One region of the Paenibacillus sp. FSL R5-0928 genome, then DNA from elsewhere that is predicted to be linked to it. Evidence: riboswitches for the same ligand, from Rfam matches in the RefSeq annotation. Region 1 holds a riboswitch; the other holds the start of a gene.
The links. Region 1 has a riboswitch for cobalamin ahead of metE (5-methyltetrahydropteroyltriglutamate--homocysteine S-methyltransferase). Riboswitches for the same ligand answer to the same signal wherever they lie in the genome.
Positions count from the first base shown of each region.

Region 2: linked by a shared signal. The riboswitch ahead of MKZ16_RS02375 (anaerobic ribonucleoside triphosphate reductase) and the one ahead of metE (5-methyltetrahydropteroyltriglutamate--homocysteine S-methyltransferase) in region 1 are both predicted to bind cobalamin.

Region 1 covers NZ_CP150225.1:5,124,702-5,129,319, reverse strand. The annotation lists gene MKZ16_RS23225 (DedA family protein) at 1-237, shown strand, start outside; gene MKZ16_RS23220 (undecaprenyl-diphosphate phosphatase) at 288-1,148, shown strand; cobalamin riboswitch at 1,248-1,454, shown strand; gene metE (5-methyltetrahydropteroyltriglutamate--homocysteine S-methyltransferase) at 1,609-3,912, shown strand; gene MKZ16_RS23210 (DUF1540 domain-containing protein) at 4,059-4,211, opposite strand.
Region 2 covers NZ_CP150225.1:538,930-543,547, forward strand. The annotation lists gene nrdG (anaerobic ribonucleoside-triphosphate reductase activating protein) at 1-438, opposite strand, end outside; gene MKZ16_RS02375 (anaerobic ribonucleoside triphosphate reductase) at 435-2,420, opposite strand; cobalamin riboswitch at 2,661-2,896, opposite strand; gene MKZ16_RS02380 (MTH1187 family thiamine-binding protein) at 3,275-3,583, shown strand; tRNA gene MKZ16_RS02385 (tRNA-Thr) at 3,678-3,749, shown strand; gene MKZ16_RS02390 (undecaprenyl-diphosphate phosphatase) at 4,473-4,618, shown strand, end outside.

The DNA of each region.
Region 1 (4,618 bases):
GCGGGAATGTCAGGTATGAAATTTGGAGTATTTATGATCTTCACAACGATTGGCACATTGGGATGGAATTTGCTGCTTGTGCTTATTGGCGCAGCTTTGGGCGAATCCTGGGAGGACATTGCCATGTACATGGATGTCTACTCCAATGTGGTCTATGTACTAATTGCTGGCGGATTAGTTATTCTTGGGTTTCTGTACTTCCGCAAACGCAGCCGGAGAATGAACATTGAGGGCTAAGCGGGTGGAGGACTGATAATAGAAATGACTATTAAAAAGGAGGGAAACACATGGAGCTATTAACGATTATTAAAGCCATTATTTTGGGGCTTGTTGAAGGTTTAACCGAATTTGCTCCAGTATCCTCCACGGGTCATATGATTATTGTTGATGATATGTGGCTGAAATCACAGGAGTTATTTGGACAATATACGGCAAATACCTTCAAAATAGTTATTCAACTGGGTTCTATATTAGCGGTTGTTGTGATTTTTAGAAATCGATTCATTGATCTGTTGGGCTTAAGGCGTTTCAGCCGTAAGCAGTTGGACCCTGTAACAGAGAAGCTACCGCAGTTAGAGCAGGGCGGGCACCTCAAGCTGACACAGGTTCTGGTAGGGTTAGTGCCTGCAGGTGTGTTAGGTGTTCTGTTTAATGATTATATTGATGAGCATTTATTCTCTACCTCAACGGTGTTAATTGGTCTAGTGATCGGGGCTATATTAATGATTATTGCGGATCTGTTTGGGCCGAAGAAGATCAGAACTGAGAGTGTAGATCAGATTACATACAAACAGGCACTTGGTGTAGGTCTTGTACAGTGTTTTTCGTTATGGCCTGGATTTTCACGCTCGGGCTCGACGATTTCTGGTGGCGTAATCCTCGGGATGAGCCATCGTGCCGCTGCTGATTTTACGTTTATTATGGCAGTACCCATCATGGCAGGTGCCAGTCTGTTGTCACTGATGAAGAACTGGCAATATTTCACCATGGACGCGCTGCCGTTTTTTATTGCAGGCTTTATTAGTGCCTTCCTATTTGCGCTGTTATCGATGCGTTTCTTCTTAAAACTGATCAATCGTATCAAGCTCTTACCGTTTGCTATATACCGTATAATTCTTGCTGCTGTAGTATATTTCGTATTTTTCTAAGTCCGTTATAAGGAATCGATATAACAGAAGCCCCAGTAATCTATTGCAGATTGCTGGGGCTTTCACGTATGATGACATCAGATTAAGACACTCAAATGATGAATGATATCGGAGACAGGTGCTGACCGGAAAATAGTAATTCGGTAGGCTTAATAGGGAAATTCGGTTCGAAGCCGATGCGGTCCCGCCACTGTAACGGAAGAATCTCGAGCAACAGAGGTCACTGGCAATTTACTACTGCTGGGAAGACTGCTCAAGATGTTGACGCCGCTAGCCAGGAGACCTGCCTGTTTCAACAGCACTGCTTCACCTACGGAAGATAGGGAGGTGTTAGACGTTAACCATGGGTATATCATGGGCGTCTTTCCCTTTGACTTTTTTAGGGAAGGGCGCTCTTTTTTATAGGAAAGCAAGTAGTTTTGGAGTTTGAAATAAGAGATTGAAGAGGGAGTGTATCGAAATGACGAATAAGGTAAAAGTAAGCAATCTTGGATATCCGAGAATCGGAAAGAACCGCGAATGGAAAAAGGCACTGGAGGCATTCTGGCAGGGGAAAATAAATGAGGAGCAATTCCGCTCCGAAATGGCAGCAATCCAGCTGCAGCATTTGAAGACCCAGCAAGAAGCAGGAATTGAGCTTATTCCGGTAAATGATTTTACATTTTATGATCATGTGTTGGATGCGGCTGTTATGTTTGGAATCGTACCTCCACGGTATGCGTATGATGGCGGCGACATCGGGCTTGATCTTTATTTTGCAATGGCCCGTGGTAATGCTGAGGCTACTGCCTGCGAGATGACCAAATGGTTCAATACGAACTATCACTATATCGTTCCAGAGATCGGCACACAAACACCACGCCTGACTGAAAACAAACCTCTAGCGGCTTATCGTTTTGCTAAATCGCAGGCAGGGATTGAAGGTAAACCGGTACTTTTAGGTCTGTATACCTTCCTTAAGCTGTCCAAAGGTTACGCAGCGGCAGATATCGCCAAGATTGCTGCACGTTTTGTTCCAGTCTATGTTCAACTGCTACAGGAACTGAAGCAAGAAGGGGTAAGCTGGGTACAAATCGATGAGCCAGCGATTGTTACAGGCATAAGTAAAGAAGAATTAACACTGCTTAACTCGATATACACAGACATTGCCGGCTCCGTGCCGGGCTTGAATATTATTTTACAGACGTATTTTGAAGCTGCTGAGCCGCTGGAGGCACTGCTAGAGCTGCCTGTTCAAGGCTTGGGTCTTGACTTTGTGCACGATGGTGGAACGAATCTGGCTTCCATCGAACGTCTTGGCTGGCCGAAGGACAAATGGCTGGGTGCCGGAATTATTGATGGACGGAACATTTGGCGTTCCGATTTAGACGCTAAGCTGCAACTGGTAGAAAAGCTCAGCGTTCATGTACCGCTTGATCGTCTTATTCTTCAGCCTTCTTGCAGCCTGCTGCATGTCCCAGTCACCGTTCAAGGTGAAGTGAAGCTGAAGGCGACAGTTAAGAATGCGTTAGCCTTTGCCGATGAGAAGCTTAAAGAGCTTAGTCTGCTCGGAGCAGCCGTCGCAGATAAAGGAGAAGCTTCTCAAGCAGCGCTGGCCGCTAGTCGTGAAGCTATTGCAGCGTTCCGCGCACTACCTGAGCGTGGCCGTAAGGATGTGGCGGAGCAAGTGCTTGCACTTGCAGCTCTACCAGACCAACGCAGTCTGCCTTTTGCTGAGCGCTTAAAGGTGCAGCAAGAGAAATGGCAGCTTCCACTTCTGCCAACCACTACAATTGGTAGCTTTCCGCAGACAGTCGAAGTGCGCCAGGCGAGATTGAAATGGCGTAAAGGGGTCTGGAATCAGGAGCGTTATGATGGATTTGTTCGTGAGCAGATCGCGGATGCAATTACCTTCCAAGAAAAGCTAGGTCTGGATGTTCTGGTCCACGGCGAGTTCGAGCGTACAGATATGGTGGAGTTTTTCGGAGAAAAGCTGGATGGATACTTGTTTACTAGTAATGGCTGGGTTCAATCCTACGGTTCCCGTTGCGTTAAGCCGCCGGTGATCTACGCGGATATTGCATTTATACAGCCTATGACTGTTAAAGAAAGCGTCTATGCACAATCGTTGACGAAGCTTCCGGTTAAAGGAATGTTGACGGGCCCTGTTACTATCCTCAATTGGTCATTTGTACGTGATGATCTCAGCCGGGAAGAGGTAGCCAATCAAATTGCTCTTGCCCTTCGCCATGAGGTAAAAGCGTTGGAAGATGCAGGCATCGAAATGATTCAAGTGGATGAGCCGGCTATTCGTGAAGGACTTCCGCTAAAGGCAGAAGACCGTGAGCATTACCTGAACTGGGCAGTGAAGTCGTTCCGTGTTGCCACGAACCATGTGAAGGCTACGACACAAATTCATACGCATATGTGCTATAGCGAATTTAATGACATGATCGATTCAATATCGGCTATGGATGCTGATGTAATCTCCATTGAGACTTCACGTAGCCATGGTGAGCTGATTATCAGCTTTGAGGAGCAGGCCTATGATAAAGGAATCGGTCTTGGAGTGTACGACATCCATAGCCCGCGGGTTCCAGCTGTCGAAGAAATGACTGCGAATATCGATCGTGCGCTGCGGGTGCTTGACCCTGAACAGTTCTGGATTAATCCGGATTGCGGTCTGAAAACGCGGGGCTGGCAGGAGACAGAGGATGCACTACGTAACATGGTAAGAGCTGCTGCTATTGCGAGGGAAAAGACAGGGGTTATTGCTTCTAAATAGACTTAAATAAATTAGAGCCAGGGTAATTTACCCTGGCTTTTTAGTTCAATTATTTTTTTGTAATCAGCTACTTGATAATAATTCTCAATCTTGTTAGAATGAAAAAGAAAAAGAAGGAACCGTGGAGGGTCCCTTTAGGCATTTACTTATTTACTTTCGAAAGTTTTGCAATCTGTTTCTTCTGCGCGTTTTGGTTCTTGGGAGCTGTGGAAAGCTACGAAGATCGATTCAGCGCTGCATTTGTTCTCTTCTGCCCAGTGGGTGCAGGAGTTAACTTCACAAACTACGTCTTTTGCCATGAGGGTTCACCTCCCCTTTTAGTAATTGACAGTATCATTCAAAGAACGGCTCTGTTCAGCAAGGTGGAGCTTGTCTCAGCAAAGCCGTGTCACGCCCTCATTCATTATGAATAGAGGGTATTTGGATTTTTTTACTAGGTTAGACGTGGTAATTGTACCAAATAATGAGTTTGTAAGCAAATGAGTTCTTTAACTTTCGGGACCCCTCCCATATAAAAAATATGTCCAATAAGAGTCGAAGAAATGCGGCTTTTTGTGTATTTCAACAAGAAAAACCAAAAGAAATTTACCGAAATTCCATATTCCAGTGCAACCTTCCAAGTTTTGGGGCGTCAAAGAAATGAGAGACGGAAGAGATCTGTATAGAACATGACATTCCGTAACGTTACAATGCTAGGGATTACCAC
Region 2 (4,618 bases), 2.6 Mb from region 1:
GCTTCCCCGGTAGAGAAGCGTAGTATCTTTCAGTTCTTCTACAAATTTTCCATCTATTAACACCTGACACTGCTTAAGTAGATCCCATTCCGGTGTACCGGGAAGGGCTGTAAGTTCGTCGTACGTATAACCACTGTAAATCCAGATTGAGAAGCCTGGCAGTACAGCGCGAAGCTCATGAATGAACCCCAGCAACTCTTCTGCTGAGAAAAAAGGATCGCCGCCTGCCAGTGTCAGACCATCCAGCAAAGGGTTAGCGGCGATTTCTGCAATAATTTCATGTTGTCGTTCTAAGGTGAAGACTTCTCCATATTTAAAGTTCCATGTCTCGGGATTAAAACATCCCGGGCAACGATGGCGGCAGCCGCTGAGAAAGAGGACGGCCCGCATGCCCTCTCCCTCGTTAATCGACTCCGGATAGTAACCGCAAATATTCATAGATGCTTAACGCGATCCCGTACTTCAGCTTGTTTGGCGGCATTAAAGCGGGTCTGATAGTCGCCGGTTAAATAACCTGTAACTCTGCGCAAACGGCGGATGTGCACGTCATTCTCATGTGCGTTGCAGGAAGGACAGTTTGTCCCAATTACGCCTTCGTATCCACAGCTGGAGCAGCGGTCAATCGGATGGTTAATGCTGAAATAGCTGACCTGTTGTTCGAGCGCATATTTAATGATTTTGATAAAAGCCGATGGGTTATTGCGGGCATTGCCGTTTAATTCGACATAAGAAATAGCCCCGGCATTGCAATATTCATGGAAAGGAGCTTCCAAGCTGATCTTCTGAGCAGCACCCAGATCGAAGTATACAGGGATGTGAAAAGAGTTCGTATAATATTCACGGTCGGTTACGCCCGGAATGGAACCCAGTACCTTGCGGTCAACTTTTGTGAATTTACCGGACAAACCTTCTGCTGGAGTTGCGAACAGAGTGATGTTGAGATCCAGTTCCTCACTTTTCCGATCGCAATAGTCCCGCATATGACGCACAATAGCCAGCGCCTTGGCATGAACTTCCATATCCTCGCCATGGTGTTTGCCGTACATAGCTTTCATACATTCCGCCATACCGATGAAGCCAAGAGACAGGCTGCCATGCTTTAGCAGATCGCCTACAGTGTCATCAGGTGCAAGATGCTCGCCGCCTTCCCAGACGCCTTCTCGCATCATGAAATCGGAAGCTTTAGCTTTTTGTGCGGTTTGAATGTGGAACCGATGAAGAAGTCCTTCCAGCGCAATATCCATATAATGATTTAGATCTTCATAGAAGCCAGCTTCGTCTGCGACGGTACGTCTGCCTGTTACTGTGCCGTGTGCCAGACCTAGCCGAACCAGATTCAGTGTATTAAAGGAAAGGTTGCCCTTTCCAGAGCAATGATTACGACCAAAACGGTCACCGAGCACTCGGGTTCGGCAGCCCATTGTAGCGAACTCCGTATCAGGATCACTTGGATCATAATACTGCAAGTTGAGCGGAGCGTCCAGATTAGCGAAGTTTGGATATAGTCTGCGCGCAGAACATTCAGCCGCTTTTAGGAACAGTTCATAGTTAGGATCGCCTTGCTGTTGATTGATTCCTTGCTTGCATTTGAAGATTTGAATCGGGAACACTGGTGTTTCTCCGCTGCCAAGTCCGTTCATAGTTGCTGTTAGCAGAGAACTGATCACAAGCTGACCTTCTGGTGAAGTACAAGTACCGTAGTTGATGCTGGTAAACGGTATTTGTCCACCGGATCGGCTGGACATGGTATTCAGATTATGTACCATACTTTCAGCCGCTTGCAGGGTTTCGATTTCGGTTTCCTTTAGTGCAAAACGGAACGCTCTTGGATATAACTCCGCCAGATCGGTCCGGCTCATCGTAATCTCGCCCAAAGATTCATCAGCTTGTCCTTCTTCAAAATAATCCAGACCCTTGCGGAACAGCTTGGCGAAGGATTTGGTTACATAAGGTGCCAGATCATAGTCGAGTTTATTGGCGGATACACCACCATATTGAGCATTTTGCTGGGATTGGAAAATAATCGCTACCAGAGACATAGCTGTCATTATTGAGTTCGGAGGACGAACGCTGCCGTTGCCGGTATTGAAACCTTCACGGAGAAGTTTATCAAACGGGATAAAAATACAGTTCGTCGTTCCAATCGCGTATTGATCCAGATCATGCACATAGACGACATTGTCATCAATAGCCTGCACTAGCTGCGGCGGCATCGTAAAATTGCGGGCGTACCATTTTGAATATTCACTGCCGAACTTGCTCATTTTACCGGAGAAACTCTCTCCATTCAAATTGGCATTCTCGCGCAATAGGTCCATATCCCGACTGTCGATAATATCCCGGCCTAAATCAATGAGCTCTTCTAAAAGAACTTCCCGTGCATTTTCTACTCCATTAAATTGTCTCTCCAACAACGTCATTGTACAGCTCTCCTCTCAGTATAAAAGAAAACATCTATCATCAAATCCATATATCCATAGGAAGTTGGACTGCCATAAGCAGTCGTATATTTGTTCTGATTACATAAAAAAAGCATCCCCTACCCGAGGATGGCAGAAAATGCCCGATGCGTTATGTAAATATCCACACGGATATTTGCAGAGGTCTCTACGTAGATGACCGCATGCGGACACCATCCCTGTTCCTCGCAGGCATCAATAGTTGGTGTCGTCGAAACAGGTAGGTCTCCTGGCTTCCGTGGGATCTCTCGGCGCCTTCCCAAGGGTGTTCCTAACCCTCAGTGGCATCTGCCGGGAGATGTGGATTCTCAAGCTTCCCAGAAGCTTAAGAAGGCCATCCGGTTACAGTGGCGGGACCGCAGCGGATTCTCACCGCGCTTCCCTATTAAGCTCTAAATCCGGTTAAGGATCAAAGCGCCTGTCTCCACTATATTTTGTTGTCGTTAGATAAAAATAACCCAAGATGTTGTGTTTGTAAACAGTTTTTTAGAAAACCCGCGCGGGGAGCGGGTTCTTTAAAAGTACTCCACAAATGATCCACAGGCTGTCCATAAGTAATCCACAATTGATCCACAGGGAGATGCGAAATGATTCATAAATTGTCCGAAAAGATGCCACAAAGAGTCCATAAATATAGTGCAGATGACCCTAGAATTTGCGCATGAGAAAATACTCTTAGCCCAAAGTCATATTTTGAAGTAATCAGAAGAAATAGAAAAGATAAGGGAGGATAATCTTGCTTAGTTTGTGACAGAGCGGTGGAATTGTTACAATGGAAGAAGATAGGTACTATAAAATTTCGAGGAGGTATTCTCATGCCTATTGCTGAAGTTACAGTTATTCCAATTGGAACAGGCAGTACCAGTCTTAGCAGCTATGTTGCGGATATGCAGCGGGTGCTGAAGACAGTAGAAGGGATTACATATGAACTTACGTCCATGGGGACGATCATCGAAGGGCCTCTGCAACGCATTTTTGCCGCGGTAGAAGCTTTGCATGAGTCTCCTTTTGCCGCAGGTGCAGAACGTGTCTCTACCTCACTTAAAATAGACGACCGCCGCGATAAACCCTCCACTAGCCGTGGAAAGTTAGAGTCTGTGGAGCGTAAGCTACAGGTGGATTAGCAGTTTAGGAGGGCGGAAAACAGGGAGAAATAGGCTTGCGTTTCTGGCTGAAAGTTGTATAATATTTTTTGTTTGACAGAAAAATCAGCCTTAAGCTGGTGTAGCTCAGGGGTAGAGCAACGCACTCGTAATGCGTAGGCCGGGGGTTCAATTCCCTTCACCAGCATCCCAAAAAACCATACGTGGCGCGGATTTCCGAGGGTTCGGGACCGCGTCATTTTTCATTAAATCCCCTGGCTTCTAACATTCTTCTAAAAGATAAGACATGGCGAAATCGCTAATGAAAACGGTATGACTAGTGGTCACTGTCGAGCAGATGGAAGGCGTGTCGCAAGCTGACAGCAGTCAGAATGAAGGATGGTGGAGGAGGAGCAGCATAAGCTGCTTTTCTCTTGCGGGGGCAGATTGGTTAGATGGTAATTACTATAAAAATAAAAAAAGACACCACAAGGTGTCTTAGTACAGATACTTTTCGCTCGAATTTCACGAGCTCGTCAGTGAACTGAGTTCATAAGCAAGACTGGCTACGGCTAACAGATGAAGAGATAAAGTAATATCAATGTTAAAATGTGCGGTAATATTAATTTTCATAGATAACCACGCTCCTAAAGTATAAATACACATAAAGAAAACTTTATAAAGCGCTTGGCCTGCCATCATCAGTGCCAGGTAGCCATCCTGTACAGACGCCTTAGCGTTTCGACAGTAACATTATACTTAATATTTTGTGTTTTGCAAACCAAAGCCCCCTTAAGACTGAAATAATGAGCAATGTGACAATTATGTCATTCTGAATTGAATATTGTTAGGTTAATCGATGGGGAAGTTTACGTGTCTCCCTTATACTGGAAATTAAATGATTTTATTTCCGAAAGGGGACAATCCACTGATGACTGACGTAATTAAAGCAATAATACTTGGCATAATAGAGGGCTTAACTGAATTTTTACCAGTATCATCTACTGGACACCTTATTTTAGCAGGCGATTTGCTTAGCTTTGAGGGAGATGCTGCAATAACTTTTAAAATTGTTAT